2 regions of the Mycobacterium sp. NGS22 genome follow, and region 2 is predicted to be linked to the other one. Evidence: riboswitches for the same ligand, from Rfam matches in the RefSeq annotation. Region 2 holds a riboswitch; the other holds the start of a gene.
What was found. Region 2 has a riboswitch for magnesium ahead of AC5Y47_RS04810 (PPE family protein). Riboswitches for the same ligand answer to the same signal wherever they lie in the genome.
Positions count from the first base shown of each region.

Region 1: another riboswitch for magnesium. It lies ahead of AC5Y47_RS11605 (Rv1535 family protein); the one in region 2 lies ahead of AC5Y47_RS04810 (PPE family protein).

Region 1 is NZ_JCALDY010000010.1:59,226-75,467, reverse strand. Features, by position in the region: gene AC5Y47_RS11660 (coiled-coil domain-containing protein) at 1-783, shown strand, start outside; gene AC5Y47_RS11655 (SDR family NAD(P)-dependent oxidoreductase) at 794-1,597, opposite strand; gene AC5Y47_RS11650 (SDR family NAD(P)-dependent oxidoreductase) at 1,602-2,618, opposite strand; gene AC5Y47_RS11645 (MliC family protein) at 2,689-3,363, shown strand; gene AC5Y47_RS11640 (class I SAM-dependent methyltransferase) at 3,366-4,142, shown strand; gene AC5Y47_RS11635 (RluA family pseudouridine synthase) at 4,125-5,051, opposite strand; gene lspA (signal peptidase II) at 5,044-5,658, opposite strand; gene AC5Y47_RS11625 (asparaginase) at 5,761-6,690, shown strand; gene AC5Y47_RS11620 (DNA polymerase IV) at 6,655-8,016, opposite strand; gene AC5Y47_RS11615 (PE family protein) at 8,238-9,887, shown strand; gene ileS (isoleucine--tRNA ligase) at 9,961-13,098, opposite strand; gene AC5Y47_RS11605 (Rv1535 family protein) at 13,391-13,615, opposite strand; M-box (ykoK) riboswitch at 13,874-14,042, opposite strand; gene AC5Y47_RS11600 (NAD(P)H-dependent flavin oxidoreductase) at 14,224-15,345, opposite strand; gene AC5Y47_RS11595 (carboxymuconolactone decarboxylase family protein) at 15,523-16,098, opposite strand; gene AC5Y47_RS11590 (AMP-binding protein) at 16,158-16,242, opposite strand, start outside.
Region 2 is NZ_JCALDY010000004.1:38,159-54,400, reverse strand. Features, by position in the region: gene AC5Y47_RS04820 (PPE family protein) at 1-950, shown strand, start outside; gene AC5Y47_RS04815 (PPE family protein) at 1,017-2,186, shown strand; M-box (ykoK) riboswitch at 2,340-2,513, shown strand; gene AC5Y47_RS04810 (PPE family protein) at 2,871-4,070, shown strand; gene AC5Y47_RS04805 (PPE family protein) at 4,600-5,763, shown strand; gene AC5Y47_RS04800 (PPE family protein) at 5,799-7,169, shown strand; gene AC5Y47_RS04795 (DUF732 domain-containing protein) at 7,218-7,520, shown strand; gene AC5Y47_RS04790 (PPE family protein) at 7,850-9,088, shown strand; gene AC5Y47_RS04785 (PPE family protein) at 9,121-10,521, shown strand; gene AC5Y47_RS04780 (DUF732 domain-containing protein) at 10,561-10,851, shown strand; gene AC5Y47_RS04775 (MgtC/SapB family protein) at 10,955-11,683, shown strand; gene AC5Y47_RS04770 (NAD(P)/FAD-dependent oxidoreductase) at 11,684-12,859, opposite strand; gene AC5Y47_RS04765 (alpha/beta hydrolase fold domain-containing protein) at 12,856-13,767, opposite strand; gene AC5Y47_RS04760 (sterol desaturase family protein) at 13,828-14,784, shown strand; gene AC5Y47_RS04755 (Rv1815 family serine proteinase) at 14,882-15,538, shown strand; gene AC5Y47_RS04750 (PE family protein) at 15,927-16,242, shown strand, end outside.

The DNA of each region.
Region 1 (16,242 bases), on a different contig from region 2:
GCCGAAGTCGCGTCGGCCCGCGGACAGGCCAAAGGCGCGATCACGGCCGCGCAGCGGGCCGCCGAGACCGAAGTGGCCCGGATCAAGGCCGAAATGGAGCAGCTACGGTCGGCCGCCGCGGCGGAATTGACCAAGACTCGCGGGCAGGCCGGCGAACAGGTCACGTCCGTGCGCGAGGCGGCTGCGGCCGAAGTGGCGCGGGCCCGCGCCGAAGCCGACGAAGCCAAAGCCGCCGTCACCCAGGCACGGGCCGAGATCGAGGAATTACGCGCGAGCTCGGCGGCCGAACTGGCCGCCGTTCGCGAGCAAGCCGGCGCACAGATCGAGGCCGCACGCGAAGCTGCGCAGGCCGAGGTCGAGGCCGCCCGGGCACTTTCCGCAGCCGACCCCGCGGAAGCGTCGCCGCACCTGTTGACGATCCCTGTTCCGCCGCTGGGCATCTCCGCCCACACCGGCGGCATCGAGCAAGCGGTTTCCACGGTGCGCCAAATCGATCACCTGTTGGACGCCGGGGGCGGTGACGTCGAGGCGGTGCGCGGCCTTGTACAGACCGCGCGGGCAGAGGCGCAAGACCTGGCCGAGCAGTTGCACAATCTGCCCGCGCAGTATCAGGCGCCGTGGCAGGTCGAGGCCGCCGAAGGTTACGCGGCCGCCGCCGCCAATGCTTATGGCGCTCTGCTGCAACGGATTTCGACCCTGGTCGACCAACTGCGCGGTTCCGACGGTGAGGCGGTCCCGCTGATCACCAGTTGGCTGGACGACCACCCGTGGCGACGGGCGTAGCGCCGAGCGGTCAGCGTCCGGGTCCGCCGCGCAGTGCGTTGCCGATCCGGATCCCCGGCAGTAGCAGGGTACGCGGGATGAGCCGCCCGCTGGTGCTGACGACCTTGGGCACCACCCCCGGCACCACGGTGCGCTTACCGGCGAGCATTCCCTGGATCGCTTGCTCGGCAACGTCTTCCGGCGAAGTCTGAAACAGCGGCAGGCTGAACCGCTCGGCGTCGGCGATCTGCGCCCACTCGGTGGGTACCGGCCCCGGACACAGCGCGGTCACCGACACCCCCGTGCCGTGCAACTCCTCCTGGACGGCCTCGGAGAACGTCAGGACAAACGCTTTGGTGGCCGAGTACACCGCCATATACGGGATGGGCTGGAATCCGGCGATGGAGGCGATGTTGAGCACCGCGCCCGCTCCGCGCTCCACCATGCCGGGCAAGGCGGCGTGCGTGAGTTCGGTCAAGGCCAGCGCGTTGAGGGTGACTTGTTCGCTCTCCCGCTCGAACGGCGACTCCCAGAAGTTGCCGCTGGTACCGAATCCCGCGCTGTTGCACAGCCCGGCAATCGAGTCGCTGTGCAAGCGATCGATCAGTTTCGAGCGGGAGTCGGTGTCCGACAGGTCCAGCGGCAACACCTCGACCTCGACTTTGTGCTCGCCGCGCAGCTTTTCGGCCAATTCGTCCAGGCGTTCCCGGCGACGGGCGACCAACATCAGCGGAAAGCCGCGTTGTGCAAGACCTTTGGCCAGTTCGGTGCCGATCCCCGAGGAGGCGCCGGTGATGACGACGGTGGTCTGTTTGTTCGGTTTGGGAAGGCTCATGACGTCACCAGTGGATTCCGCGGGTCGCCTGCAGGAAGGTCTCGCTTCGCTTGTCGAATTGCTCGGTGTCCGTTGAGGATTCGCTTCCCTTGGCGGCCGAGGAGTCGTCGAACATGCCGAAGGCGCGGTTGCGCACCCGGTCCATCACGGCCGGGTTGACGGCGTCGGCGACGGCGGCGAACTGTCCGAACGGGGAACTGGCCCGACGGGGCCGGTGGATCAGCGCGTCGGTGATCACGCCGGCCGCCTGATCCGGCGTCAGCGCCGGGAACTTGTCGTACATCTTGGTGGGGCTGATCATCGGCGTACGCACCAGGGCCATGTGCACGGTGGTGAAACGGACGTTGTCGCTGACCGTCTCGGCCTGCAACGCGTCACACAGGCTGTCCAGCGCCGCCTTGCTGGCGATGTAGGCCCCGAACCGCGGCGCCCGCGTCTGCACGCCGACCGAGGAGACGTTGATGATCTGCCCGAAGCCGCGTTCACGCATGCCGGGAATGAACTTGAGGATCAACTGGACCGCGCCCAGGTAATTCAACTGGATCGTCCGCTGGTAGTCGTGGATCCGGTCGTAGGACAGCGCCAGTGAACGCCGGATGGAACGCCCGGCATTGTTGACCAGGATGTCCACCCCGCCGAGTTCGTCGATCACCTTGTCGGCCATCTCGGCGATGGCGTCCACGTCGGACAAATCGCACGGGTACACGTGCGCGGTGCCGCCGTTGGCGCGGATGTCCTCGGCGACCTTGTCCAGGTTCTCTTTGGTGCGCGCGACCAGTGCCACGGTGCCGCCGGCCTCGGCGATCTTGTGTGCGGCGGCCTCACCGATGCCCGATGACCCGCCGGTGATCAGCGCGACCCTGCCCTCGACGGCCTCGTTGAGCGAGCGGCCCTGTACGGCATCGAGCAGGTTCCGCCAGTAGAACGGACGGTACCGTCCCGCGGAGTTCGGCGTGTTGATCAGGTTGGACACAGCAGCGAACGGTTTCTCGACCAGGTTCGTGAGGTCACCGAGATTCATTGACAGTTGCTCCTGATGGCGGTGTGGATGGTGTGACACAGGTCATACAGCCAACCTAGGATATCGACCGATGAATAGGTACCGATTGCGGATGCCGAGAAAGCTTGCCCCCGTACTGATCGCCGTGATTGCGGCCGGTCTCGGCGGTTGCGGTTCGCGACCGGCGCATACCGGCTCGTCGACCACGAGTTCGTCGCCGGGTCTGTCGGCCAGCGTCACGACCACCTCGCCGACCCCGGTGTTGGACTGCGCGCGATCCACCAACAAAGCCCAGCAACTGGTGTGTAGTGACCCCGAACTGACAGTCCTGGACCGCCGGGCGCAGACCGCCTATCAGCAGGCGCTGGCACGTCCCGGGGCAGACCAGGCAACGCTGGCGACGGCGCAGCACGCCTTCCTGACCGTGCGCGACGGGTGCGCCGATTTCGTCGACATCCGGACCTGCCTCACCGAGGCCTACCAGACACGACTGGTGGAGTTGGCCATCGCCGACCCGGCCACGGTCGCGCCGCCGGTCGTGACATACAACTGTCCGGCGGACGAGGGACCCTTGACCGCCCAGTTCTACAACGAACTGGATCCGAAAGCGGCAGTGCTCAATTGGAAGGGCACGCGCATCATTCTGTTCATCCAGCCGTCGGGCAGCGGCGCCCGCTACGGACGTCAAGGCTCCGAATACTGGGAGCACCAGGGTGAAGTCACGCTGAACCTCAACGGCATCAATTTCGTGTGCCGCACTCAATGAGCATGCGGCGCACATTCGAAGACTTGGTGGCAGAAGCCGATTCGGCATCGATGGACGGCTGGGACTTCTCCTGGCTCGACGGGCGCGCGACCGAACAGCGCCCGTCGTGGGGGTATCAGCGGCTGATGAGCAGCCGGTTGGCCGGCGTCTCCGCCGCGCTGGACGTGCAGACCGGAGGCGGCGAAGTGCTGGCCGGGGCGGACACCTTCCCCCCGACCATGGCCGCCGTGGAGTCCTGGCCGCCCAACGCGGCGTTGGCGACCCGACGTCTGCATCCGCGCGGCGTCGTGGTGGTGGCAACCCCGACCGAGTCGCCGCTGCCGTTCGCCGACGAGGCCTTCGACCTGGTGACCAGTCGGCACCCCAATACCGTCTACTGGACCGAGATCGCGCGGGTGCTGCGTCCCGGCGGCAGCTACCTGGCCCAGCACATCGGTCCGGCCACCGCCGCCGAACTCGTCGAGCACTTCATCGGTCCGCAGCCCGAGGCCTGGGCCCGCCGTGACCCGGAAACCCAACGGGCACAGGCTGAATCGGCCGGTCTGCAGATCGTGCAGCTGAGGTCCGAGCGGTTGCGCCAGGAGTTCTTCGACATCGGCGCGGTCGTCTATTTCCTGCGCAAGGTGATCTGGTGCGTCCCCGATTTCACCGTCGAGCGCTATCGCCGGGAACTGCGCGAGTTGCACGAGCGGATCGAGGCTGACGGTCCGTTCGTCGCGCACGCCGCCCGTGTGCTGGTCGAAGCCCGCAAACCCGCTCGGTCATCCTTCGTCGCGTAGCACGTCCAAGGCGTGCCGCAGGTCGGACGGATAGGGGCTGACGATCTCGATGCGCCGGCCGTCGGCCGGGTGGGCGAAGGCCAACGACCGGGCATGTAACCATTGCCGTTCCAGGCCAAGCCTTTTCGCCAGCTTCGGGTCGGCGCCATAAACGAGGTCTCCGCAGCAGGGATGATGCAGCGCCGCGAAGTGCACCCGGATCTGGTGGGTGCGGCCGGTTTCCAGATGCACATCGAGCAGGCTGGCGGCGACGAACGCTTCCACGGTGTCGTAGTGGGTGATGCTGTGCCGGCCGGTGCTGGTGACCGCGAACTTCCACTCAGGCCCGTGATGACGGCCGATCGGCGCGTCGATCGTGCCGCTGGACGGGTCCGGATGTCCTTGCACCAGTGCGTGATAACGCTTGTCGACGGTGCGCTGCTTGAACGCCCGCTTGAGGACCGTGTAGGCGCGTTCGGAGCGCGCCACCACCATCACCCCGGACGTGCCGACGTCGAGTCGGTGCACGATGCCCTGGCGTTCGTGCACGCCCGAGGTGGTGATGCGATAGCCCGCGGCGGCCAGACCGCCCAGCACCGTCGGACCGGTCCAGCCCACGGACGCGTGCGCGGCCACCGCGGCGGGTTTGTCGACGGCGACGATGTCGTCGTCGGAGTACAGCACCGTCATGCCCTCGATGTCGACGGGGGTGTTCTCCAACGGTTTCGGCGGTTCGGGCAGCCGTACCTGCAGCCAGGCACCCGCTGCGAGCCGGTCGGACTTCCCGGCCGGGACGCCGTCGAGTTCGACGCCGCCGTCTTCGGCGATGGCCGCGGCGGCGCTGCGGGACAGTCCCAGCAGGCGGGCCAGGCCGGCGTCCACGCGCATGCCCGCCAATCCCTCCGGGACCGGCATCGTGCGTTCAGTCACCAGCGTCGTCGGATTCAGGCCGAATGTCGTTTTCTGCGTTGGCTTTTCGTCGTCCCACGGTGTCGAAGTCGTACCCGAAGATAGAGAGCGCGACCAGCAGGATGGCGCCGCCCACCACCGACGGGTCGGCGACGTTGAACACCGGCCACCAGCCCACCGACAGAAAATCCACGACGTGTCCGCGCAGCGGGCCGGGGGCCCGGAAGAAGCGGTCCACCAGATTGCCCATCGCGCCGCCGAGGATCATGCCCAAGCCCAGCGCCCACCAGGGCGAGACCAGTCGGCGGCCCATCCAGAAGATCCCGACCACCACGCCGGTCGCGATCAGGGTCAGCAGCCAGGTGTACCCGGTCGCCATCGAGAACGCGGCGCCCGAGTTACGCACCAGCGTCCAGGTGACCGTGTCGCCGATGATCGACACCGGCTGACCGGGCGGCAACAGCTTGACCGCCAGCACCTTGGTGATCACGTCGAGCGTGAGCACCACGGCCGCGACCGACAACAACAGACGCAGCCGGCGCGTCGGGTGGGCCTGGGGTTCGCGGGCTTCGTCGGTGTCGCCGGCAGAAGTCAGCGGATCAGCGGACCCGGATGGTTCGTCAGGCACCCGTCCATTGTCCACTAGTGGCGATCGCCCAGCGCGGCGCAGCCACCATCGCACCGAGCCCGCACACTCGCCGCAGCCCCCCGGGTGCGGGATGATTCGCGAATGGGCCGTGTCACCGTCGTCACCACCGGGGGAACGATCTCCACCAGCACCGGCACCGACGGCGTACGCAGGCCCGCCCACTCGGGTGCCGAGCTCGCCGCAGGCCTCGACGTCGACGTGGTCGACGTGCTGGCCGTGGACAGCTCCGAACTGGTACCGGCCGACTGGGACCGGATCCGCACCGCGGTGGACGCGGCCATCGACGACGGGGCCGACGGCATCGTCCTCACCCACGGCACCGACACCATGGAGGAAAGCGCCCTGTGGCTCGAGCTGACCTATTCGGGCAGCGTCCCGATCGTGCTGACCGGGGCGATGCGCAGCGCGGACGCGCCGGACGCCGACGGTCCGGCCAACCTGCGTAACGCCGTCGCGGTCGCGGTCGATCCGGCCGCCCGTGACCTCGGAGTGCTCGTCTGCTTCGCCGGCAGCGTGCTGCAACCGCTGGGCCTGCGCAAGATGGCGACGCAGGACCTGAGCGCGTTCGGCGGGAGGTTGCTGGGCACGGTCGATGGCGCGGTGTCCTGGACGGGGGCCAAGGTGCGGCCGTTCGTCGGCCGGGTCGGCGCTGCCGAGGCGCCGCGCGTGGACATCGTCGCTGCGTACCTGGGCAGCGATGCGGTAGCGCTGGATGCGTTCGTGGCCGCCGGGGCGCGGGGCGTGGTGTTGGAGGCCCTGGGCTCCGGCAACGCCGGCGCGGCGGTGATCGACGGGGTGCGGCGGTTGTGCGGCTCCGATGGGGTGGTGGTCGCGGTGTCCACGCGGGTGCCCGGCGGCCCGGTGAGCGCGGGCTATGGACCGGGTCACGACCTGGTGCAGGCGGGCGCGCTGACGGTGCCGCGGTTGGCGCCGTCGCAGGCCCGGGTGCTGCTGATGGCGACGCTGGCGGCGGGACTACCGGTCGCCGACGTCGTCGGCCGCTGGGGCTGACAGTCGCCCGACATACTCCGGCCAGTCCAGGCTGTCCACCGGGTTGGCCGCGCTGAGGTCGGCGGTGTCGAGCGGGAACGTCCGGGCTTGGCCGGGTCCGGTACTACGCGTCTCGAACCGGACGGTGACCACACCGTGGCCGGCGCCCTGAACCCAGCCGTGCCCGAAGTCGCGGTGCATCACGTCGTCGCCGACCCGCCACGACGGGACATCCTGCCCGGTCAGCAGGGCCGCGCGCAGCGTCTCGAAATCCTGGTGGTGGACGTCGTCGACCGGTTCCGGGCCCACGTCCAGGTCCGGAAACAGCGACTCCTGACGCACGTCGCTCAGACCCGAAAAGCCAACGCCCAGCAGACGAATGGGTCCGATGTGCAGCGGATCCAGCAACAGTCGGCGAGCGACTGCCACCAGGGCGCTCGGTTCGGTGGTGGCGTAGGGCAGCGTCGCCGAGCGGGTCAGCGTGCTCATGTCCGATTTCTTCAACTTCACCGTCACCGTGCGGGCGCCGCGGCCGTCTTTGAGCAAGCGCCGATGGGCGTGCTCGGCGATCGGCTCGATCGCTTCACGCAGCTGGTCGAGCGTGGTCAGATCGGCGGCGAAGGTCGACTCGGCGCTGATCTGTTTGGCCTCGGCGCGCTCGGCGACGGCGCGGTCATCGATGCCGCGAGCCAGCCGGTGCAGCGCGGGCCCGACGGTGGCGCCCAGGATGTCAGCCACCTCGGGATCGGACAGCGCGGCCAACTGCCCGATCGTCTCGATGCCGAGCCGGTGCAGCTTCTCCTCCGCGACGGGCCCGATCCCCCACAGCCGCCGCACCGGCAACGCACCGAGCAACTGCTGTTGCTCGTCGGGCCGAACCACCCGGATTCCGTCGGGTTTGGCCAGGTCGGAGGCGATCTTGGCGATCTGTTTGCCCGAGCCCGCGCCCACCGAGGCGATCAGACCCGTCTCGTGACGCACCCGTCGTCGCAGCTCCTCGCAGAACGACTGCACCTCGTCCGCCGATGCGCCCGCCAACTGCGCGGGTTCCCCGAAAGCCTCGTCGAACGACAGTTGCTCCACGACCGGCACCAGGTTGCGCACGGTTTCGAAGACGCGCCGACTGGCCACGCCGTACACCACACCGCGCGGCGGCAGCACCACCGCCGCCGCCCCGACCAGCCGGCGAGCCTGGTGCATCGGCATCGCCGAGCGGGCGCCGAACACCCGCGCCTCATAGCTTGCCCCGGCCACCACTCCCCGGCCGCCCAGCCCACCCACCAGCACCGGACGGCCACGCAGGGTCGGCCGGGTGAGTTGTTCGACGGACGCGAAGAACGCGTCCATGTCCAGGTGCAGCACCCATCGGGACTCCACGGGTGTCGATGCTATTGAGCGGGTTCGGGGGGCGGTCGGACCAGCGTGCAAAATTTCTCCGAATCGCGTCGCGAACCCATTACTCTCGCTAAAATATCGAGTTGCACGCATGTTTAATTGAGGGTTTGGGTGGTGATTCACCACCAGCGCATACCGGTTTGCCGCTGACATCGGGGTCGAGGGAGTTGGCTATGTCATTCGTCGTTTCACCGGATTGGGTTCAGGTCGCCGCGCAGGAATTGGCGGGCATACGCGCTGCATTGACCGAAGCCTCGAATTCCGTAGCCGGTTTGACCACCGGTCTCGCGCCCGCCGCCGCCGACGAAGTCTCCGGTGTCATAGCCGCGATGTTCGGCGATTTCGGCGAGGAATTTCAGGCGATCAGCGCTCGCACTCAGGCTTTCCATGCGGAATTCGTCAGGGCGCTGAATTCGAGTGTGGGCGCTTACCTCAGCACGGAAACCGCGATAGCCCAACAGCTGCTGGCCAGCGCCGCGCCGGCGGCTGCGGCGGCGTTACCGGCGGCGTCGATCCTGGATGGCCTGACTGGTCCCGGCGGGCTGTTGGGCGGCCTCGGATTGGTCAATCCGGGTGGACTGTTGGGCGGCCTCGGCATTCCCTCCCTCAACGCATTGCTACCTGGTGTCTTCGGTCCGACGCCCGGACCCACACCGGTCAGCCTTGCCGCGATCACCGGACCTTACGAGCGACTGTTCAGCAACACCGTCGCGAATCTGCAGAGCCTCGGCAACGGCCTGGCCGCCAATCCGTTCCCCTTCCTGCGGCAGTTCGTCGCCAATCAGATCAGCTACGGGGCAATCGTCACTTCGGCATTCTCGAACGCGGGTCAGCATTTGAGCAGTGGGGCGTTCAGCCTGATCCCGGGCGACCTCACGCCGATCGCGTCGATACCGGCTCGAATCGGTCAGAACTTCGTCAACGTGTTGTCGACCATCACCGATTTCTCGTACTCCGTCGGTACGAACATCAATCCGTTGACGGTTGGATTGAACCAGCTCGGCGCTTTGGAATTGGGGGCGGCCTTCTTCGGATTCCCGATCGCGTTGGGCATTGACTTCATCGGTTCGCCGATCACTACGGGCAGCGCGGTCGTCTCCGTCGCCTCGGCGTTCGGCAGTGCGGTGCAGAGCGGGGACGGTTTCGGGGCTCTCGTCGCGGTCTTGACGGCTCCGGCGGTCGTGACCGATGGCTTCCTGAATGGTCAGGTCTCCTTCGGTTTGGGCCTACCGGGTGTAACCCTGCCGTTGGGCGTCGGCCCGCTCCCCGGCGTTACCGTGCCGCTGACGGCGCAGATCCCGCTCGGCGGAATCCTCACGCCACTGTCCACGACGACGCTGGTGGTGAACCCGCTGGCAAGCCCGACCCCGTTGTTGTCCATCCCGCTGGGCGGCACCCCCACCGGCGGAATCCTGCCCGGCTTGTTGCTCTACGCGCCACAGCAGTTGGCCGAGGCGATAGGTGCGCCGCCTATGCTCGGCCCGCTGGTTCCGTTGCCGGAGGTAGTCCTGCCGGGCATCGGCTCACTGCCGAACCTGAGCGGTGTGACGAACGGGCTGCGCGACGTGCTCGGCGGGCTGGGCAGCGGCCTGCCCGACTTGGGCGGTTTGCTGGGCGGGTTGGGCAACCTGGGCGGCTTGTTGGGCGGCTTGCCGGATCTGGGAGGTCTGCTGGGCGGGCTAGGCGGTCTGGGTCTGCCGGGGTTGCCTGGCTTGCCGACTCTGCCCGGTTTGCCCGGCCTGCCGGGTCTGCCGGGTCTGCCGGGTCTGCTGCCGGGGCTGGGCGGCGGCTCCACTCCGCCCCTCCTAGGAGGCCTGCTCTAGTCACCATTTCCGGCGCGAACAGACGCAAAGGCCCCCATTTCAGACCTGAAATGGGGGCCTTTGCGTCTGCTCGTCACACTTTGGCGATGCCGACCCGCACCCCGTCGCCGATCTCCACGGCCTCGTCCGGTTCGCCGAATTCGAAAGTGGTGGCCAGGATTTCGCCCGCGATCAGGTCGCGGTGCGTGCGCGCCCACGCTTCGCGCTCGGCGGGCACGGCAATCACCACACTGATCCGGTCGGACACCTCCAGGCCGGTCGACTTGCGCAGCTCCTGTAGTTCGCGGATGCGGTCCTTGGCCCAGCCTTCGGCTTCCAATTCCGGGGTCACCGTCCCGTCCAGCACCACCAGTCCGGCCCCGCCAGGCAGCGCGGCGGTGAACTCGGGGTCGGCGGCGACCAGCCGCGAGCTGTACTCGTCGGGCTGCAGCACCGCCGGCCCGGCTGTCAGGGTGCCGTCGGGGTTGACGACGCCGTCGCCGGCCTTGACGGCTTTGATCGCCGCCTGCACGTCTTTGCCCAGCCGCGGTCCGGCGACGCGGGCATTGACGGTGAGTTCGAACCGCCCGTAGGTGTCGATCGCGTCGGTCAGTTCGACGTGCTTGACGTTGAGTTCGTCGCCGATCAGATCGGCGAACGGCCGCAGGCTGTCCGGATTCTCTACCGCCACAGTCAGTTTCGGCAACGGCAGCCGCACCCGGAGCTTCTTGGCCTTGCGCAGCGAGGATGCCGCCGAGCACACCTCACGAACCTGATCCATCGCGGCCACCAACTCGGGATCGGCCGGCAGTTCTGACGACTGCGGCCAATCCGTCAAATGCACCGAACGCCCACCCGTAAGACCCCGCCAGATCATCTCAGTCACCAACGGCAGCAGCGGCGCGGCCAGCCGCGCGGTGACCTCCAGCACGGTGTGCAGGGTGTCGATCGCGTCGGCGTCCTCCACCCAGAACCGCGAACGTGACCGTCGCACATACCAATTCGTCAACGCCTCGGTGAACTGGCGCAGCTGTTCGCACGCCCCGGAGATGTCGCAGACATCCAGCGCATCGGTCAGGTCGTCGCGCAGCACCGCCAACTTGGCCAGGATGTAACGGTCCAGGACATTCGTCGAATCGGTGCGCCAGGTACCAACTTTCGGCGCATAGAGCGCCAAAAAGCTGTAGGCGTTCCAGAACGGCAGCAGCACCTGCCGCACCCCGTCGCGGATACCCTGCTCGGTGACGATCAGGTTGCCGCCCCGCAAGATCGGCGACGCCATCAAAAACCAGCGCATGGCATCGGAGCCGTCGCGGTCGAACACCTCGGTGACATCCGGGTAGTTGCGCAGCGACTTGCTCATCTTCTGGCCGTCGGAGCCCAGCACGATCCCGTGCGCCACACAGGTTTTGAACGACGGGCGGTCGAACAGTGCGGTGGCCAGCACGTGCAGGGTGTAGAACCAGCCGCGGGTCTGGCCGATGTACTCGACGATGAAGTCGCCGGGATAGTGGGCTTCCCCCTCTCCCGCCGCCCCGCCCAAGAACCACTCCTGGTTCTCGAACGGGTAGTGCACCTGGGCATATGGCATCGAGCCCGAGTCGAACCACACGTCGAGTACGTCGCTGATGCGGCGCATCGTGCTGTTGCCCGTCGGGTCGTCGGGGTTGGGCCGGGTGAGTTCGTCGATGTAGGGCCGGTGCAGGTTGTCCGGACGCGCCCCGAAGTCACGCTCCAGCTCGTCGAGGCTGCCGTAGACGTCGATTCTCGGATAGGCGGGGTCATCGGACTTCCACACCGGAATCGGCGTGCCCCAGTAGCGGTTTCGCGAGATCGACCAGTCCCGGGCACCCTGCAGCCACTTGCCGAACTGGCCGTCCTTGACGTGCTCGGGATACCAGGTGATCTGCTGGTTGAGTTCGACCATGCGGTCGCGGAACTGGGTGACCCGCACGAACCACGACGACACCGCCCGGTAGATCAACGGGTTTCGACAGCGCCAGCAGTGTGGGTACGGGTGCTCGTAGGTCTCGTGGCGCAGCAGCACCGCACCGTTCTCGGCGGCGGGTCCGCCACCAGCCTTCAGGTCGCGGATGATCTGCGGGTTGGCCTCGAAGACGTGCTGTCCCTGGTAATCCGGGACGGTGGCGTCGAAGCGGCCCTTGGCGTCGACGGGGGTGACGGGCACGATGCCGACGGGGTCGGTGGTCGCCATGTCGTCCTCGCCGTAGGCCGGCGCCATGTGCACCAGGCCGGTGCCGTCCTCGGTGGTGACGAAGTCGGCGGGCAGGACCTGAAAAGCGTTGTGCGAGTCGGTGAAATAGGCGAACGGCGGCAGATAGCGGGTGCCCAGCAACTCTGCGCCGGGGTACGTCCCCAGCACCTCGGGCTCCTCCCCCAACTCGCGCGCGTAGGCGGCCAGCCGCGCCTCGGCCAGCACGAAACGCCGGTCGCCGGCCTGCACCTGCACATAGCTCACGTCGGGATTGACCGCGACGGCGAGGTTCGACGGCAGCGTCCACGGGGTCGTCGTCCAAATCAGCAGATACGCGCCATCCAGTGGGCCGCCCGTCACCTTGAATCCCACCGTGAGGGCGGGGTCCTGGCGGCTCTGGTAGACGTCGTCGTCCATCCGCAGTTCGTGGTTGGACAACGGTGTTTCGTCGCGCCAGCAGTACGGCAACACCCGGTAGCCCTCGTAGGCCAGGCCCTTGTCCCACAGTTGTTTGAACGCCCAGATCACCGACTCCATGTAGGACAGATCCAGTGTCTTGTAGTCGTTGTCGAAGTCGACCCAGCGGGCCTGACGGGTGACGTACTGCTGCCATTCGTCGGTGTAGCGCAATACCGAGGCGCGGCATGCGTCGTTGAACGCGGCGATGCCCATCGAGTCGATCTGCGACTTGTCGGTGATGCCCAGCTGCCGCTCGACCTCCAGTTCCGCGGGCAAACCGTGGGTGTCCCAACCGAATCGGCGCTCCACCTTGTCCCCGCGCATGGTGCGGTAGCGCGGCACGATGTCCTTGACGTAGCCGGTCAGCAGGTGTCCGTAGTGCGGCAGCCCGTTGGCGAACGGCGGCCCGTCGTAGAAGACGTATTCGGTTGCGCCGTCCCGGTTGGCGATGCTGGCGCGAAAGGTGTCGTCGCGGAACCAGTAGTCGAGCACCTCGAGTTCGAGTGCCGGAAAATCGGGCGCCCCGCTGGCCAGCTTCGGGTAAGCCTGGTCGGTCACGTGCGTCGTCTCCCTGTAGCCACCTTCAGGCCGGGGACGACGATGCGCGGATGCGCAAGCGCCGCGGTACCACCCCGCTTGCCACGCTCACGCGTGACCGCTCGAAAGGCTGTGACGGGCCTACCCGTTCGGTTCTACTGGGCCGCACTGGCTGTTCTTCCGAAAGCTCCCCGGTGATGGCCGGATCGACGCCAACAAGAAATTCTAATGGACTCCGAGGAGCTAGCTCACCGCAGGACGCACGCGCAGTCGGCTAGCCCCTCGGAGTCCAGAGTTGCTCGCTGTCCATGCGTTACGCCTGCACCTCGAGAACGCCGATGCGCCACAGCGCGGCGTACATGTGCCGCAGCGGAACGCTGAGCAGGCGGGCGGCGCCGTCGACCAGCGGGTCGCTGCCGGCTGCGCCGATCCGGCTTGCCGTCTTCTTGGGCGCCGGGGCCGCGGGTACGTCGCGCACCACGTGCAGCCGAGGAGCAGCGGGGATGGTTACAACTTCGTCATACAGAGCGCTGGTCATGATCGCCTCCTAGCGGATAGCCAACGATTACAGGTGGACCTCAAGGAATTCTTGGTAGATCCCGTCCCGCACCGGCTCCGATCTAGTGGCGTCTCAGCCGAGAACGCCGCACCGAAGATCGGTCAGGGACGAAATCACGCCCGGATATCGACCCGGACTGCCACTGGAACTCATGCGTCCCTCACCTCCTCTCGGTCACGACAAACACTGTTGTCAGTGTGCACACAAAGGAGAACAGAATCCGGCAAATGCCGGAAATCCGCACCCCTCTCGTCAGAGCTTTGGCACTACCCGACGTGTCCGATAACCGGAAGCCACCTGGGCTCAACCCTTAAGCCGGGAAGAGCTGTCCTGACCCGGGGCGTCTTTCGACGTTCGGGGTCAGTGGCCTATGTTCGTGTAGCCGCCTCACCTAACGAGGTGCTTGCCCGACCGATCATGCACCACTCGGCCCGCCCGGTCAACGCGCCCCACCGTCCGTGTCGCAATCTTTCATGCACTGCTACCTGCAGATGTGGGCACGATCACACTCTTTTCGCCGAGCGTGTTGCTACTGCGAAAATTCGCAAGGTTTTTCGCAGTAGCAACACGCTCGACGACGGCACGGGTCAATCGGTCAAACCGTCCAACCGGCCGATGGTGTCGATGTACTCCTCGACCATGTCCAGCACCACCGCCCGCGTCGGCCGCACCCGGTCCAGCGAGCCGACCACCTGACCGACGAAGTAGGTCGCCAGCTCCCGGGCCTTCGCGCCGGGATGAGCCGCGGCCTGGTTGATCCGCACCTGCGAGTCGGTGACCAGCGCGGTCTGCAGCGGCATACCCAGCGGGTCGGGGGTGTCGGGGCGCTCCCATTCGTCGGTCCACGAGGTGCGCAGCATCCGCGCCGGCTTCCCGGTCAACGACCGGGAACGCACCGTGTCCGACGAGCTCGCCGCCAGAAACTTGTCCTTGACCACCGGCGCGGTCTCGGCCTCCTCGGTGGTCAGCCACACCGATCCACACCAGACACCCTCGGCGCCCAGGGCCAGCGCCGCGGCGATCTGGCGGCCCCGGGCGATCCCGCCGGCGGCCAGTACCGGCGTCGGCGCCACCGCGTCGACCACTTCGGGCACCAGCACCATGGTGGCCACGTCACCGGTGTGACCACCCGCCTCGGTGCCCTGCGCGACGATCAGGTCCACACCGGCTGCGGCGTGCCGGCGGGCATGTTCGGTGGTTCCGGCCAGGGCGGCGACCAGCACGTCATGGCGGTGAGCCCGCTCGACCAGGTCGTGCGGCGGCGGCCCGAGCGCGCTGGCGATCAACCGGATGTCGTGGGCGAACGCCACCTCCAGCAGCGGTTCGTAGCCTCGGGGCGAGATGTTGAGTCCGCCGCGGACCGCCTCTTCGGTATCGGCGTGCTGCCCTACCCCGTACCGGGTCAGCAACTCGTCGACGAACGCGCGGTGCTCTTCGGGGAGCAGGTCCTGAGCCTGGCGTGCGTTGATCCCGCCGGTGTCGGCGCCGACGTATTTGGGCGGCAACAGCAGATCCACCCCGTAGGGCTTGCCGCCGGTCTGCTCCTCGATCCAGGTCAGCTCGCTGTCGAGGCGTTTCGGGCTGTGCGCGGTGGCGCCGAGCACCCCGAATCCCCCCGCATTGGTCACCGCGGCGACCACGTCCCGGCAGTGGCTGAACGCGCAGATCGGAAACTCAACGCCGAGCATCTCGGCGACCCTGGTTCGCATGCCGCCAAAGCTACGCCGCCGCGGACCGGGACCGTTCGCCGAGCGTCACGCTAGCGTGACTGCGGACGCCGAACGTCACGCTGGCGTGACGCTCGGCGCGGGCGGGTAGGGCGCCACGCCGTCGGGCGGCTAGGGCGCCACGCGGTCGGGCGGCTAGGGCGCCACGCCGTCGGGCGGCTAGGGCGCCACGCCGTCGGGCGGCCAACTGGCCACGCCGTCCTCCAGCGGGACCTGCAGACTCTGCAAGATCGAAGCCACCATCCGCCACGCCCCGACCGCTGTCACCAACTCGATGAGAACCGTTGTGTCACCGGCAAATTCGCTTTCACAAGCCGACCAGCTGGCCGCGCTCATCGCACCGTCGCGCACAATGTCGTCGGTGGCCGCGAGCACAGCACGCTCGCTGGGCCCGAACCCTTCGTAGGCTTGCCAATCCCGAACTCCGAGCAGGTCGTCGCCCGACACCCCCAGCCGCGAGGCGACCCGCCAGTGCTGGGTCCACTCGTAGTCGCATCCGGTCAGCCAGCCGATCCGCATGATCGCCAATTCGCGCAGGCGGTGGTCCAGGGCACCGTGCCACAGCAGCGTGGCGAGCATGTCGTTGAAGACCCGCGCGAGCCGCGGATGGTTCAGCAGCGTCTGGAAGATGCTGAGTTCGGCCATGTAGTCCGGGACGCCCGCCTCGTCGGCAGCGGCCCTGGCCTCGTCGACGGGCAGCAGCGGTATGCGGGCCGGTTTGCTGGCTTGGGTCATGGTGTGAGCGCTCCCGGGTGACGACGCCGTCGAATCCTCCGCAATGGTAGCCAGACGGGTCAGGCGTCCAACCGGGCGAAGCCGTGTTCCCGGTAGAGCTCGACGGATTGTTGCCGCCGGATCTTGCCGCTGGTGGTGATCGGA
Region 2 (16,242 bases):
CCGAGGTCGCGGCCAACCGCGCGCAGCTACAGCTGCTGGTCGCGACCAACTTGATCGGGCAGAACACCTCCGCGATCGCGGCGACCGAGGCCGCCTACGGCGAGATGTGGGCCCAGGATGCTGCGGCGATGTATGGCTATGCCGTCAACTCCGCCTCGGCCGCGACCCTGAGCCCGTTCGCCCAGCCGGCGCCGGTCGCCGACGTGGCCGGCCTGGCCAACCAGGCGTCGGCGGTCACGGCGGCCGCCGGTAGCGACGCGGCTTCTCTGACGCAATCGGAGCTACCGCAGCTGATGTCGTCGGTTCCGGCTGCGCTGCAAAGCTTTTCGGCACCCGCTGCCGCGACGGCCGAGCCTTTCCCGGGCGCCGATCTGCTGGCCGACATCCTGAACTTCCTGGACGGCAACGACGGGAACCCGTACGGGATCTTCCTGAACTCCAGCCTGGTGAACGGGTTCGTGTCGGCCGGCTACATCAGCCCCGCCATCGTCGCTCCCGCGGTGTTCGCCGGGTTGGCCGATATCAACGCGGTAGCGCTCGGTGCGCAAGAAGGTGCGGAGGTGCCGGGGATGGGGTCGGGTGCGGGAAACGCGCTGCCGATTCCCGCGGATGCTCCTGGCAACCCCATCAGCCTTCCGCCGTTGACCGACGCCGCGACGGTGTCGATGACCACCGGCGCCGGGGTGACGGCGGCGACCAATCAGTCGGCAGTGGTGGGTCGTTTGTCCGTTCCGCAAACCTGGACGGCCGCGACCGCCGTGGCCAATTACGCCGGCACCGCCGACCCGGGCGGGGGCTGGACGAGCAATGCGGTCGCTCCCGAGGCCGCGGCGGGCATGCCCGGAGTACCCGGTGTGCCGATCGGGGGCATGTACGGCAACAACTTCGGTAATCCGCCGCGGTACGGATTCCGGCCGACGATCATGGGGCGCCCGCCGGCTGCTGGATGACAGGAGGGAGCAACCGCGAAGTTGGACCGACAGTCGTCCAACGGTTGGTCGAAGGAGGTGCCGGTATTGGATTTCGGAGCACTCCCACCTGAAGTCAACTCTCTACGTATGTACACCGGGCCCGGCTCGGCGCCGATGCTGGCCGCGATGCAGGCCTGGGACGCGATTGCCGCCGAACTGCATTCCAGCGCAACAGCATACGAGTCGGTGGTCTCGGGCTTGATCAGCGAAGGCTGGCTGGGCCCGACTGCCGCGACGATGGCGGCCGCGGTCGCGCCCTATCTGACCTGGATGAGCGTGACCGGGTGGCGGGCCGCGCAGACGGCCAGTCAGGCCGCGGCGGCAGCGGCCGCGTTCGAGACGGCATTCGCCTTGACGGTGCCACCGGGCGTCGTGGCGGCCAACCGGGCGCGCCTGATCGCACTGGTCGCCACCAACTTTCTGGGCATCAACGCGCCGGCGATCGCGGCCACCGAGGCGGAATACGCCGAGATGTGGGCACAGGACGCCACGGCGATGTACGGCTACGCCGCCAGCGCCGCAGCCGCTGCCGTGCTCACACCGTTCGGCGCACCCGACGAGACCACCAGCCCGTCGGGACCGGCCGACCAGGCCGTCGCGGTGGCCCGAGCCGCGGCGAACGATCCCGTTGGCCAACTGCTGCAGGAACTCGCCGCGCCGGCCGCACCCCTGGACATCCTTCCCCAGTCGGGCCTACTCGTCGACGTCCTGAACTTCCTGGACGGCAACGATGGGAATCCCTACGGGATCTTCCTCAACTCCACTCTGTTCAACGGGATCTTCTCAGCCGGCTACCCGGCGCCGGCTCTGCTCGTGCCCGTGGTCACCGACGCGATAGCAGACGTCAACGCGGTGACACTGGCCCAAGAGGCGGCCAACTCGATCCCGCCGGCGGGTCCCGATGCCGGCAACGCGACCTGGTCGAGCGCGACGGTCGCCCGATCGGCTACGGGCAGCGTCGCGGCCGGAGCCAACCAGGCGTCGTTGGTCGGGCGGCTGTCGGTGCCACCGAGTTGGACTTCGGCCGTCGAGGCCGGCAATCGCAGCGGCATCGGGTCAGTGCCCGGCCCGTCCGGCACGGCTGCCGCGGCCGCAACCGGCGTCCCCGGCATGCCGGGCATGCCGGTAGCCAGTCCCTACGCACGCCACTACGGCAACGGACCCCGCTACGGCGCGAAGCTGACGATAATGCCGCGTCCACCGGCCGCCGGATAACGATTTTTTCGCCGACGACGGCATCCCGAGTCCCGGCATATTCGGGTACCCGTAAGCCATATTCGGGCGGGGTATGGAATTCCTCAGCCGAATTGCACAATGCCCGGAGTTTTGAGTTGACTCGACGCGCTTGGAGTGCCACTATGGCTTTCGCATGCACCTCGCTAGGTGAGGCGTCTGCACGGACACAGGCCACTGACCTCGAACGTCGAAAGACGCCCAGGGTCAGGACAGCTCTTCCCGGCTTAAGGGTTGAGCCCAAGTGGCTTCCAGCGTTTCCGCTGGATACGCCGTGTGGTGCCAAAGCTCTGTCGAGAGGGGTGCTTGGTCCGGCTGGGCTCGTCTGCCCGCCGGACCTCATCCCTGCGTGTCGTGCGCCCGGCATCCCCGCATGCCACGACCCAGAGGAGGTGAGAGCGGAGTGAGTCCCGACGATAGTCCCTATCCGAGATCGAAGACCATTTCGTTTCGATCCGACCCGGGCATTGTTTTCGCAATCTGATCGCTGTTTCCGATAAACGCGACGAGCGCTCGCCGTCTTTGCGATGCGCTTAATTGGTGCGCGCGGAAATAACCGCAGAATTGCTATTTCGGCGACCCGAGTCGGCCCCGTTAATCGACATCTCGGGTCGCCCGGTGCCGTCACCGCGCCCGGGCGTCCCTCGACCGGCCGAGGAGGCACCGATGACCGCCGCACTGGATTTTGCCGCGTTGCCGCCCGAAGTGAATTCCGCGCGCATGTATGCCGGGGCCGGGTCGGCGCCGATGCTGGCTGCTGCGTCGGCGTGGAACGGGTTGGCTGCTGAGCTGCGTGCCACCGCGCTGGCCTATGACGCGGTGCTGTCCGCGCTGACCGGGGAAGAATGGTTCGGCCCGGCATCGGCATCGATGGCCGCCGCGGCAATGCCGTACGTGGCCTGGTTGAGCTCCGCCGCGGCGCAGGCCGAGCAGACCGCCGCGCAAGCCGAAGCCGCGATGGCGGCCTACGAAGCAGCATTCGCCGCCACCGTGCCCCCACCGCTGATCGCGGCCAACCGGGCTCAGCTGGCGGCACTGATCGCCACGAACGTCATCGGTCAGAACACTCCCGCGATCGCCGCGACCGAAGCCCTCTACCTCGAGATGTGGGCGCAGGATGCCGCCGCGATGTACGGCTACGCAGCCTCGGCGGCGGCAGCCACCGAGCTGAGCCCGTTCGTCGAACCCCAGCAGGCCACCAGCGCCAGCGGACTCGCGGCGCAGGCCGCGGCGGTCGACCAAGCGGTCGGCGGGTCAGCCGTCTCAGCGCACAGCACGCTCTCACAGCTGATGTCTGCCGTACCGGGCGCACTGCAGGGACTGTCCGGCGCCGACGGCGGTGCGGGCTTGTCGGACGTCGCGAACACGCTGCTGACCGGAACCGGGTCCTCGAGCTGGGGCGACCTTCTGGAGGTGTGGGGTCCCAACGCCAACATCTGGAACACGATCACGTCGACGGGCATTTTCACGCCGGGCTCCACCGTCGGGACCCTGTCGAGCTTGTTCGGTGCCTCGGCGATGTCCGACGTGGCCGGCACCGCCGCGGACGTCTTTCCTGCGGCGGTCGGTGAGACTGCATCGCTCGAATCCGTACGCGGGATCAGCCCGATGGCCACGGCGGCGGCCGGCAATGCCGGCAGCATAGGCAGGCTCTCGGTGCCGCCAGGGTGGACCGCGACCGCTCCGGTGGCCGGCCCGCTGCATTCGGCTCTCGGGGGGACGCCCATGATCGCCCCACCGCCGGCAGGCACCCCAGGTATGCCCGGGGTTCCGCTGGGCAACGTCGCGGGCCAGTCCTTCGGTCGGGCCGTCCCACAGTACGGGTTCCGGCCCACCGTGGTGGCCCGCTCGCCGGCTGCGGGATGACGCGGCGCGGGCGCTACCTCGACCCGTAGCGCCCTTCCCAGCAAACGGTGGTTTGCCGTTGTCGTTGCCTTCGGCGTGCCGGCGCGTCAGGGCAGTGACCACCATCACTTCACCGGTGAAACCGAGCGATCACGACTGCCTTGATGTGATCGGCGGCGTTGACGCCGAATGCAGAGCACGACGCTCGAACCGATCTCGTCTAAACGGATTTTCGTGGTCGTCGACGTTTCTTGATTTCCGTGCACACATTCGGTGCATTTATCCCGGTAAAAATTGGTTCCGTCGCAGACTTTGTATTTGCCGGTTAACAAACGTTGCGGTGAGTTCACAACCAGTCAGGCGGCGCGGAGATCCCTCGTTTACCTCGCGATTACGTCAGCGGAACGCCGCGAAAATAACTCTCCGTGAGCATATCTTTTGCCAGGCCCAAGCCTGAAGCGAATTTCACGGGGTCGAACCCTTACCGGCGCGGCGACGCTGCAGCGCACCGACACGAACACAGCCGGCAAGACATACGGGGGTGCTACGCATGGACTACGGAGCGCTGCCGCCCGAGATCAACTCCGGGCGCATGTACACCGGTCCCGGCGCCGGTCCGATGCTGGCAGCGGCACTGGCCTGGGACGAGCTGGGTGCCGAATTGCACACCACCGCAGTCAATTACGCATCGGTGATCGACGGATTGGTCGTCGGGTCGTGGCAGGGCCCGACGGCGATGGCGATGGCCGCCGCGGCCGGACCCTTCGTGTCATGGATCCACGCCACCGCCGTCCGCGCCGGGGAGGCGTCCGCACAAGCCAACGCCGCCGCCTCGGCATACGAAACCGCTTTTGTGGCAACCGTTCCGCCCCCGGTGATCGCCGCCAACCGCGCGCAGCTGTCGGTTCTGATCGCCACCAATATCTTCGGACAGAACACCCCCGCCATCGCCGCGACCGAAGCCCACTATCTGCAGATGTGGGCCCAGGACGCCATGGCCATGTACGACTACGCCGCCACGTCGGTTGCCGCCAGCCAATTGACACCGTTCACCGAGCCGCCGCAAACCACCAACGCGTCGGGCACCGCGGCGCAGGCGGCGACGACCGCTCAGATCACCGGTAACTCCGCGGCCGCGGTGTCGCTGCCCGCGGCGCTCGGTGACGATCTGGCGAACTGGAACACCATCATGGGGACCCTCACCGGCCCGTTCTCGCTGCAGGGCTGGACTTCCATTCCGGGTGGCCCGTTCTTGTCATTCGGTCAGCTCTACGCCTCCGCGCAGAACGTGCAGGGACTGCAATCCTTCTTCGCACCGGCACAACCAGTCACCGGCGCACTGGCACCGATCGCAGAGTCGATCAGTCCGCATCTGTCGTCGGCAGCAAGCCCGGCCGCGGCCACCATGGGCCGCGCGGCCCTGGTGGGCGGCATGTCGGTGCCCCAGGGCTGGACGACGGCGGCACCGGCGATGAGAGCCGTTACCGCAGCACTGTCCAGCACCTTGACCGCAGTACCCGCCGCCGCGCCGGCCGCGGAGGCCGGCGTGTTCGGACAGATGGCCCTGTCCAGCCTTGCCGGGCGCGGGCTCGCGGCTGCGATCAGCGGCTCGCGCGGCGGCAGTGCTGCCGTGGCGACGTCGCTGGACGGTGTCATCGCGGAGGCCGACCCGGCGGCAGCCATGATCTTCGTGCTCCCGCCGCTCGAGGACTGATTTCGATGCAGCTTCCAGGCAGGGGGTGACCGGGGATGTTCTACGCAGCGTTTCCGCCGGAGGTCAATTCGGGCCGCATGTACACCGGGCCGGGATCGGGACCCCTGCTCGCCGCCGCGGCCGCCTGGGACGGCCTGGCCGCCGACCTGCAGGCCACCGCCGCGTCGTATGCGGCGGTGATCGCGAATCTGACCAGCGGTCCCTGGGTGGGCCCGTCGTCGGTGGCCATGGCCGCCGCGGCGACACCGTATGTGACCTGGATGAGCGGCACCGCCGCCCAGGCCGCCCAGGCCGCGCGCCAGGCCAACGCCGCCGTCGCCGCCTACGAGACGGCCTTCGCCGGACACGTGCCGCCGGCCGAGATCACCGCCAACCGCAGTCAACTCGCCTCGCTGGTGGCGACGAACATATTCGGGCAGAACACCGCGGCGATCGCCGCGGCCGAGGCGCAGTACGGCGACATGTGGGCACAGGACGCCGTCGCGATGGACGGCTATGCGGCCTCGTCCGCGACAGCGAGCGAAGTGACCCCGTTCGTCGAGCCACCGCAGATAGTCGACGCGTCGGGGCTGGCGAACCAGGCCGCGGCGACCGGGCGGGCCGCGGGTACCTCGGCAGGCACGGCCGCGCAAACGATCCTGTCGGCCGGTAATCCGGTATCGGGGATCCTGGAAGTGCTGGCCGACCTCAGCACCGACTACACCACCACGGTCACCGGACTGCTCAACGGCCTCTTCGGGTCAAGTGGCGCATCGACTTTCACGACGCTGTACTCCGCGGTGAAGGTTCCGCTGAGTTTCAGCACCCAGTTCAACAACGTGGGGTTGCTGGCCAACTTTCCGGCATCGCAGTTCCTCAAATTCGGCCCGAAGTCGGCGTCCGCACTCGGCGAACTGCCCAAGGACGCGCTGGGCGGCGGCTTGACGCCGCACTGGGGTCGCGGCTGGCTCACCGGCGGCATATCTCCTAGCGCTACAGCCAATTTCGGACGCGGCACCCTGGTGGGAGCGCTGACGGTGCCGCCCAGTTGGACCGCCAACACCCCGGCCATCAGAACGGTTGCCGCGGCTCTGTCTGCCGCCGGACCGCAAGCTGTGCCGGCCGCCGAACTCGGGCAGGGCACCTTGTTGAGTTCGATGTCGGCGGCGGGTATGGCCGGAAGCGCCTGGGGCGCCGGCGCTTTGCGTCCGGCGACGAGTGCGCGCAGTCGCCTCAAGCCGGTCACAGACGATCTGAAATCGCCGGAGATGCTCAGGCGCATGGTTGCGCGGATCTCCGAGCGTCCGGACAGCGTCCAGCACCACACCGTGGACAAGGAGGGTCTGGACAGCCTTCTGGAACATCTGGCGAAAATGCCCGGCATCCATGCCGTGCATCTGACGAATGGTGACAGAGCCAAACTCTGACCGCCGAACGCCCGGTCAGGCTGACGAAGAGGAGAACTCGTGTCGCGAATGGTGATGGCGCCGGTGCTGGCATGCCTCATGATCGGCCTTGCTGCACCGGCATACGGCGATCCAGGCGACGACGCGGGCTTCCTGGGCGCGTTGCGTGACGCCGACATCGGCTACAGCAATCCCGGACAGGTGATCGGGTCCGCCCAAGCGGTGTGCACCTGCTTGAACAACGGGGAGTCGGGCTTCGAGCTGGTACATGACGTCAAAAAGCGCAACCCGGGCTTCAGTCTGGACGCTGCGGCCGAGTTCGCCGTCATTTCGGCCAGATACTATTGCCCACAACAGCTCGTCCGCAGCTGACCGGTAATCGGCATTTCCCACATCTATCTGTAAGAGACCCGGCGCGGCTTTGCTGGCGTCAATGGATATTTCTTCGCCGAATTAACTCGGAAAAGGAACCGCACGCGTCGAATCGCCGGCCGGAATTGCCCGCTATATACGGTCGGCAATTGCCGTTGTACCGAGGATATTCGATGCCTCCCGGGCCATGCGGTTGCTGCTTCAGGCGTGGAATCATGCGGAGCGCTATTGGGATAGCTGGTGAGTTTCGTATGAGTTCGGCAAGCCCCCCGGCGCAGTGGCAAACCCGTGATTACGATGGCTGGCACAGAGGGACCGGAGGGGAATAGATGGACTTCGGGGCGCTGCCGCCAGAAATCAACTCTGGACGAATGTATCTGGGGGCAGGATCCGGACCGATGCTGGCTGCGGCCGCCGCGTGGGACGCATTGGCGGCCGAGTTGCACTCCAGCGCAGCGGCCTACAGCTCGACGGTCGACGGGTTGGCCGTCGGCTCGTGGCACGGGCCGGCAGCTATGTCGATGGCGACGGCGGCCGCGCCGTATATCGCGTGGATGACTGCGACAGCGACGCAAGCGGAGCACACGGGCGCCCAGGCCAAACTCGCCGCGGGCGCATACGAGGCCGCGTTCGCGGCGACCGTGCCCCCGCCCGTCATCGAGGCCAACCGCGCGCTGCTGATGACGTTGATCGCCACCAACATCCTCGGGCAGAACACCGCCGCGATCGCCGCCACCGAAGCGCAGTACGCAGAGATGTGGGCGCAGGACGCCGCCGCCATGTACGCCTACGCGGCGTCCTCGGCGGCCGCTACGCAGTTGACGCCGTTCACCGAACCACCGGAGACCACCGACCCTTCCGGCGCGGCCAGGCAAACCGCGGCGGTATCCGAGGCCGCCGCTGCCTCCGAGATCCAGTCGGGATTGTCCCAACTGATGACCGCGGTGCCCAACGCACTGCAAGACGTGGGTCCGGCGGCAGCCGCTCCGGCGGCGACGACCCCCGTCGGCTCGGTGATCGAAGCGATCTACCCGTTCGCCGTCGGGATCCGGCCGTTCTTCGCTGCGATCACCGGCGCCTACAGTCCCATCATCGGGTTCGTCCTGTTCGGCGGCTGGTGGTTGTTCGCCGGGCAGATTCTGGGGCTGTCGCAGAATGCGCCCGGGGTCGCTTCACTCCTGAACTCCGGCGGGAAGCCGCTGGCGGGTCTGTCGCCGCTGCGCGGCGGCTACGTCGCGTCGGTGCCGGCGGGCGTGTCCGGCGCGATGGGGCAGTCCACGCTGGTCGGGTCGCTCTCGGTGCCGCAAGGCTGGGTGACTGCGGCACCGGTGATGCGGACCATGGCATCGATGCTGCCCGGCGCGAGCGCGGGTGCGCTTCCGGCAATCCCCGCTGCGGCCGAGGGCGGCCTGTTCGGTGAAATGGCCATGGCGAGCCTGGCTGGACGCGCGCTGGCCGGCGCCAGCATCCGCACCACCAGTAGTGGCGCCTCGAGCATCACCGGCGGCGTTGCCGCCGGTGAGGACGTCGCCACCACGGCGACCATCATCGTGATACCGGCGGACTGACCGATGACCTCAGCACACGAAAGGCGCAGCTGATGAGTTTCGCGGTGCGGCCACCGGAGATCATCTCCTGGCAGATTTACACCGGCCCCGGCGCGGGCCCGATGCTCGCGGCCGCCACGGCCTGGGACGCGCTGGCGACCGAACTGCAGTCCACCGCGGCTTCCTACGGTCTGGTCGTCGACGGATTGGCCAACGAGTCGTGGACCGGCCCGTCGTCAGCTGCGATGGCGGCGGCCGCTACCCCCTATGTGGCGTGGATGGCAGCGACGGCGGCGCAGGCCAAGGTGGCGGCCGACCAGGCGAAAGCGGCCGTCAGCGCGTACGAGGCAGTCTTCGCCGCGGTGGTACCGCCGGCGGAGATCGCGCTCAACCGCAGCGAGGTGGCGTTGCTGGTCGCAACGAACATTTTCGGCCAGAACACCGCTGCCATCGCCGCCCTGGAGGCGCAGTACGGGGAGATGTGGGCGCAGGACACCGCGGCGATGTTCGCCTACACGAGTGCGTCGGCGGCCGCCGCCAGACTCGAGCCCTACACCAACCCACCACAAGTCGCCGACCCGGTCGGCCTCGCCAACCAGCAGGCTGCGGTCGGTCAGTCCAGCGCCCTGGCCGCCGGCACCGCGGCCGCGACCGCGGCTGCGACGGCCGCGCCGACCGCCGCACCGGTTTTTCCGTTCGACATCGTCCTGCAGGTCTTCGAAGCTCTGGGCAGCGGCGGCAGCTCGTACATGCAAGCCATGGGCCAGCTCCTCAATGCCCTGACGGGCACCCCGGTGGCCGCCACGACATGGGAAAACATCTTCGGGACCTTCGCCGACATCGGCCGGTTCAGCACGGTGGCCAACGACATCATGAGCATCCCCAACCTCGGCATGACCGAGTTCAAGCTGTTCTGGAAGCCGCCGTTGGAGGACATCCCGAAGTCGGCTCTGGGAGCGGGACTGGGAATGTCGCCGTCGGCCGGCCTGACCAACGCGGTATCGGCGGGTACCGGCCAGGCCAACGTGGTGGGGAAGTTGTCGGTGCCACCGAGCTGGGCATCGGCCACACCAGCGATCCGGATGGTGTCCGACGTGTTGCCGACCACGAGCATGGCCGCGGCACCGGCAGCAGCGATCCCGGCCGACCTCGTCAACCAGATGGCTTTGGGCAGCCTGACCGGTGGTGCCGCAGGCAGCGTGGCGGCCCAGGTCTTCAGCGGCAGCGGGGCAAGGGCCCGGGCCAACGGCGGAAAGGGACCCGTAGAGCCGGTCAAGCTGGACAGCGTGATCGCGAAGCTCCAACAGGAGCCCGAGGCCGTGCAGCATTGGAACGTCGACAAGGCCGGGCTGGACGGTCTGCTGGAGAGGTTGTCGAAGAAGCCCGGCATTCACGCGGTGCACGTTTCCAACGGGGACAAACCCAAGATCATGTTGCCCGAGGGGCAGGGGTAGCTGTTGAGACTTCTGTCAGCGGTTTTCGGCGTGGTCGCGATGGTCGCTGTCGCCGCACCGGCCCATGCCGACCCCGGAGGCGACGACGCGTCGTTCCTGGCCGCCCTGCGAGATGCCGGCATCAGCGTTCCCAATCCGGCCCAGGCCATCACGTCCGCCCAAGCGGTGTGCGGATTGATGCGCAACGGTGAAACCGGTCTGCAGGTGCTGACCGACGTGAAGAACCAGAATCCGGCCCTCACTCTGGATGGCGCGGCGCTGTTCACCGCCATTGCGTCGAACACCTACTGTCCCGAACATCTGGGACAACCCGAGGGCGGCTACTTCTAGCGAGACCCCGGTTCGCCTGGGCTCCACCTGGTGTTAACCCGAAGCTGATTGGCTGCCGGTCGGTGATGTAGCAGTCCGTTTCGATCAACACAGGGGTGGTGCGGTGCAGACGTTGAGCATTGCCGATTTCGCACTCCGGCTGTCCGTGGGAGTCGGGTGCGGCGCGCTCATCGGACTCGAACGCCAATGGCGCGCCCGGATGGCGGGGTTGCGCACCAATGCGCTGGTGGCCGCCGGTGCGACGCTGTTCGTGCTGTACGCCGCGGCCACCGAGGACAGCAGCCCGACCCGGGTCGCCTCCTACGTGGTATCCGGCATCGGATTCCTCGGTGGCGGGGTGATTTTGCGCGAGGGAGCCAACGTCCGCGGGCTCAACACCGCCGCCACCTTGTGGTGCTCCGCGGCGGTCGGGGTGCTGGCCGCATCCGGGCATCTGGTATTCGCGTTGATCGCCACCGGCAGCGTCGTCGTCATCCACCTGCTGGGCCGCCCGCTGGGACGGCTCATCGATCACGACAACTCCGGCCAGGAAGACGAAAGTCTCGAGCCCTATCAGGTGCAGGTGATCTGTCGTCCCAAGTCCGCGAAATATGCCCGGGCCCAGATCGTGCAGCACACCAGCAGCAACGACATCATCCTGCGCGGGATCCACACCGGCCAGGGCGGTGACGACAACATCGCACTGACCGCCCACGTGCTGGTCGACGGTCATTCGCCCGCCAAGCTGGAGCGGCTGGTGGGCGAACTGTCGTTGCAGCCGGGGGTGTACGCGGTGCACTGGTATGCCGGCGAGCAGAGCAGTCCCACGCTGCCCAATCCGCAGTCCGACTGATCAGGGCCGGGCCTGGAGGTCGGGGGCGGCGGCGGCCAGCAACTCGTCGCGACGTCCCGTCAGCGGGGGATAGATCCGCCGGGTATTGATCGTCTGCTTGGTCGCCTTGGCCTGCGCGCCCTGGGCCGCTAACGTGCGATCCCAGCCCTCGGTGTAGACCGCCCCGGCGGCTCCGAGGTCGAGAACCGTTACGTACCAAGGGATCCGCAGTGTCAGCAACGGTTGGTCGAACAGATCGCTGATCACGTTGTAACCGGCATAGCGCCCCATTGGCCGCCCATGTTGACACGACATCACCGACAGATGGTCCTCGTCCATCCGGGCGGCAGCCACGTCGCCGGCGGCGAACATTGACGGTACCCCGATGACCCGCAGGTGATCGTCTACGGCCACCCGCCCCAGCCGGTCGCGGGTCACGGGTAACTGCTCGGTGAGCGGGCTGGCGCGCATCCCCGCGCACCACACCACCGTCTCCGCGGCGAGTTGCTCACCCGAGGACAGCAACGCCCCGTGCGGGCTGATCGCCGATACCCCTACTCCTGCCCTGGTCTCGACACCGTTGTCCGACAACGCGTGAGCAATGACTGGCTGCGCCGAGGCGCCCATGTCGGAGCCGATCACGTTGTGGTCGACCAGCAGCACCCGCGGCGTCAGTCCCAGGGCACGCAATCGGCCCGGCAGTTCGCAGGCGACCTCGATCCCCGTCAGCCCGGCGCCGACCACGACCACCGTGGCCGTCGCCTGGCGGCCGGCCAGCTCCTGCAGGTGGTGTTGCAGTCGCAGTGCTGCGTCGTAGGTGTCGACGTCGAAGGCGAACTCCCGCAGTCCAGGCAGGTCGGGCTTGCTCAGTCGGCTGCCCGAAGCAAGAACCAGACGGTCATACGGATAGGTCGCGCCGGCAGCGGTGGTCACGGTCTGGGCGTCGGTGTCGATCGCGGTCACCTCCGCGGGGACGTGCCCGACACCCACGGGTTCCAGTAGATCGCCGAGCGGGATGCGGCAAGCACTCAGGTCCGCCTCGTAGTTGCGCACCCGGATGTCGTGAAATGCTGTGGCGCTGAGCATCGTGACGTCCACAGTCCCCGGCGCGACGCCGAGTTCGTCGAGGCGGCGCGCAGCCCCCAGCGCCGCCCACAACCCCGCGAAACCGGAGCCGATCACCACGACCCGGATCAACCGGACAACACCGTGCGGATCTGGCCCAGGGTCACTTTGGCCTTATGGCCGGGCAGCAACATCCACGTGTGCATGCCACCCTCGAGTTCGTACCAGCCGATGTCGAGACCCTCGCCGATCGCGCGCTTGCGGAAGGCCCGCGCATCGGGGTTGAGCACGTCGTGGGTGCCGGTGAAGACCGACAGGCGCGGCAGCCCGTCCAGCGGTCCCATGCTCGGGCTGAGCAGGGGGTGATCGAGGGGGTCGCCGGCAGCGTAGCGGAGGCCGGCCGCGCGCAGGTCGTCGACGTTGAGGAACGGGTCGATCTTGGCGACCGTCAGCACCTCGGGGTCCGGCAGCCCCAGGTGCATCCAGGGGGAGAGCAGTAGCGCGTCGGTGGGTTGCGGCAACCCGGCATCACGCACCGCATGGCACAGCGCGAACGCCATCCCGCCGCCAGCCGAATCTCCTATGAAAGCAATGGAATTCGGATCCTGCGCATCCAGCAGGCGACGGTAGACCTGCAGCAGGAACGGGAATACCTGGCGGTAGCTGTGTTCGGGGGCGATCGGATAGATCGGCACGGTGATGGTGCGGCGCAGCGTGTGGGCCAGCCTGGCGATGGCCGGCCAATGAAAGTGTGGCAGCAGATCGAGCACGTATGCGCCGCCGTGTAGGTAGAGCACGTGGCCGGCCAGCTCGTCGGGAGCGATGTGTCGGGGGGTCACCTGATAGACCGGGCGACCGCTGAGGTCAGTGCGGGTGACCTCGACTTTGTTCAGCACCAGCTTCGACGGCCGCCCACAGTAGGGCGGACGCGGATGGGCCGCCCAATATTCCAGCTTGGCCGTCGGGAACAGCCGGTTGCGGACGCCGGACGCGCGCAGCAGCCGCTCGGCGACGCGAGGTTTGGGTATCGGGCGGATCATCCTCGCCTTCAGTTCGTCGTCTTTTCGTGAGGGGCCATGGCGTTAAGTAATCTGTCCATTGTGAGTGGTTTGACGGGCTTTTTCTCGGCACTGCCTGCGGAGATGCGGGATCCGGTGTTGTTTGCGATTCCTTTCTTCCTGCTGCTGCTGACGCTGGAGTGGGCCGCGGCCCGCAAGTTGGAGAAGCTCGAGTCGGAAGAGACCGGTGCAATCCCAGCGGATCCGAGGCCGTCCTCCGGGTCGTACCTCACCCGGGATTCGATGGCGAGCATCTCGATGGGATTGGTGTCGATCGCGACGACCGCCGCCTGGAAAGCCCTGGCGCTGTTCGGATACGCAGCGATCTATGCCTATGTCGCTCCATGGCACCTCCCTGCGACCAAGTGGTACACGTGGGTCGTCGCCTTTCTGGGTGTCGACCTGCTCTACTACCTCTATCACCGTGTCGCCCACCGTGTCCGGCTGATTTGGGCTACCCACCAGGCTCATCACTCAAGCCAATACTTCAACTTTGCCACCGCGTTGCGCCAGAAGTGGAACAACAGCGGCGAGATCCTGATGTGGCTGCCGTTGCCGTTGCTGGGCCTGCCGCCCTGGATGGTGTTCTTCAGCTGGTCGCTGAACCTGATCTACCAGTTCTGGGTGCACACCGAACGCATCGGCAGGATGCCGCGGTGGTTCGAGTTCGTCTTCAACACCCCGTCCCACCACCGGGTGCACCATGGCATGGACCAGCCGTATCTGGACAAGAACTACGGCGGGATCTTCATCATCTGGGACCGGCTGTTCGGCACCTTTCAGAAGGAGCTGTTCCGTCCGCACTACGGTCTGACCAAACAGGTTGACACGTTCAACATCTGGAAGCTGCAGACGCACGAATATGCGGCGATCGCGCGGGACTGGCGATCGGCGCGACGGCTGCGGGACCGGCTCGGTTACGTTTTCGGCCCGCCCGGTTGGGCGCCGCGCCGGGCCGAGCAGCCCGATGCGGCCGCGCCGCTGGCCACATCTCGGTAACGCGGCGGCCACTTTTCACGAAAGCTTCAGTGTCGGGGATATAACGCGGTGACCGCACCTACCGGTCGGCGCTTTGTCACAGAGGGAGGGAACGGTCGTGAGCCGCCTGGCATTGCGCACGCTGATCGCACCGGTGATTCTTGCGGGACTGAGCTGGGGTCTCACCCCGGCAACCGGCCACGCCAATCCCGTGACGGCGTACCCCGGCATGGAGATCCATCAGGACAATCACGTGTGCACGTTGGGTTTCGTCGATACCCGGTCGCGAACGGCGTTCACGGCCGGGCATTGCCGGGGCAGCGGACTCGTCTACGACAAAGACAACAACATCATCGGGCGCATGACGACGTTCCGGGACAACACCCCTACCGGTTCCACGGTGGCGACTGACCAGTTGATCGCCGACTACGAGGCGATTGCGTTGGCCGAAGGTGTTGCGGCAAGCGACATCTTGCCGGGTGGGCGTGCGCTGCGCTCCGGCGCCGGTGCGGTGTCGCCCGGGCAGGCGGTCTGCCATTTCGGCATCACCACCGGGGAGACCTGCGGAACCGTGGAGAGCATCAACAACGGCTGGTTCACCATGACCAACAGCGTGCAGACGCAGCAGGGTGACTCCGGCGGACCGGTTTTCCTGGAGTCCAGCAGTCAGATCGTCGGAATCTTCAACAGTGTCTGGGGCACGCTGCCTGCGGCGGTGTCCTGGCAGGCCGCGTCGCAACAGGCACGCGAGGACATGGGCGTCAACCCCAGCTAGGTATCGAATCAGCGGATTGACGCTGCTGGCTGCGCCATTCTTGGCCATATTGAATACCTGCGTGATTCATAGGCGAGATATATTTGAATCGCCACGCCACCCGCAAAACATTCTTTTGCGTCTTGAGCAAGAAACTGCAGTTCAAAAACCCTGCTTTAGACCATTTCAACGGTCAAATCAAGGGGCAACAATCTCCGGGTAAACCTAGTGCGTACCGAGTCGCGGAGTTACGATCCGATACGCAATTCTCCAGATGTACCGGTCTTCGTCTCGACCCAGGTTTCGTCGTTTCCCACACCAACTCAGCACGTGTTTGTCCGTGTAATGCGGTAGCGGTTCCCCGTCCCTATTGACACGTTTTCGACCCAGAGAAAGTCAGGTTCTCTTCATGTCATATGTGATCGCATTCCCCGAGTTCGTTGCGGCGGCAGCTACGGACGTGGCCGGGATCGGCTCGGCGGTCAGCACGGCCAATCGAGCGGTCGCCGGAGCCACCACGGGGGTGCTGGCCGCGGCCGAAGATGAGGTATCAGCAGCGATCGCGGCCCTCTTCTCCGTCCACGGACAGAGTTATCAGTCACTGAGCAACCAGGCCGCAGCACTGCACGACCAATTCGTGCGGACGCTGACCAGCAGCGCGGATGCTTACGCGACGGCCGAGACGCTTGGCGTGGAACAGCTGGTGCTCGGAGTGATCAACGCGC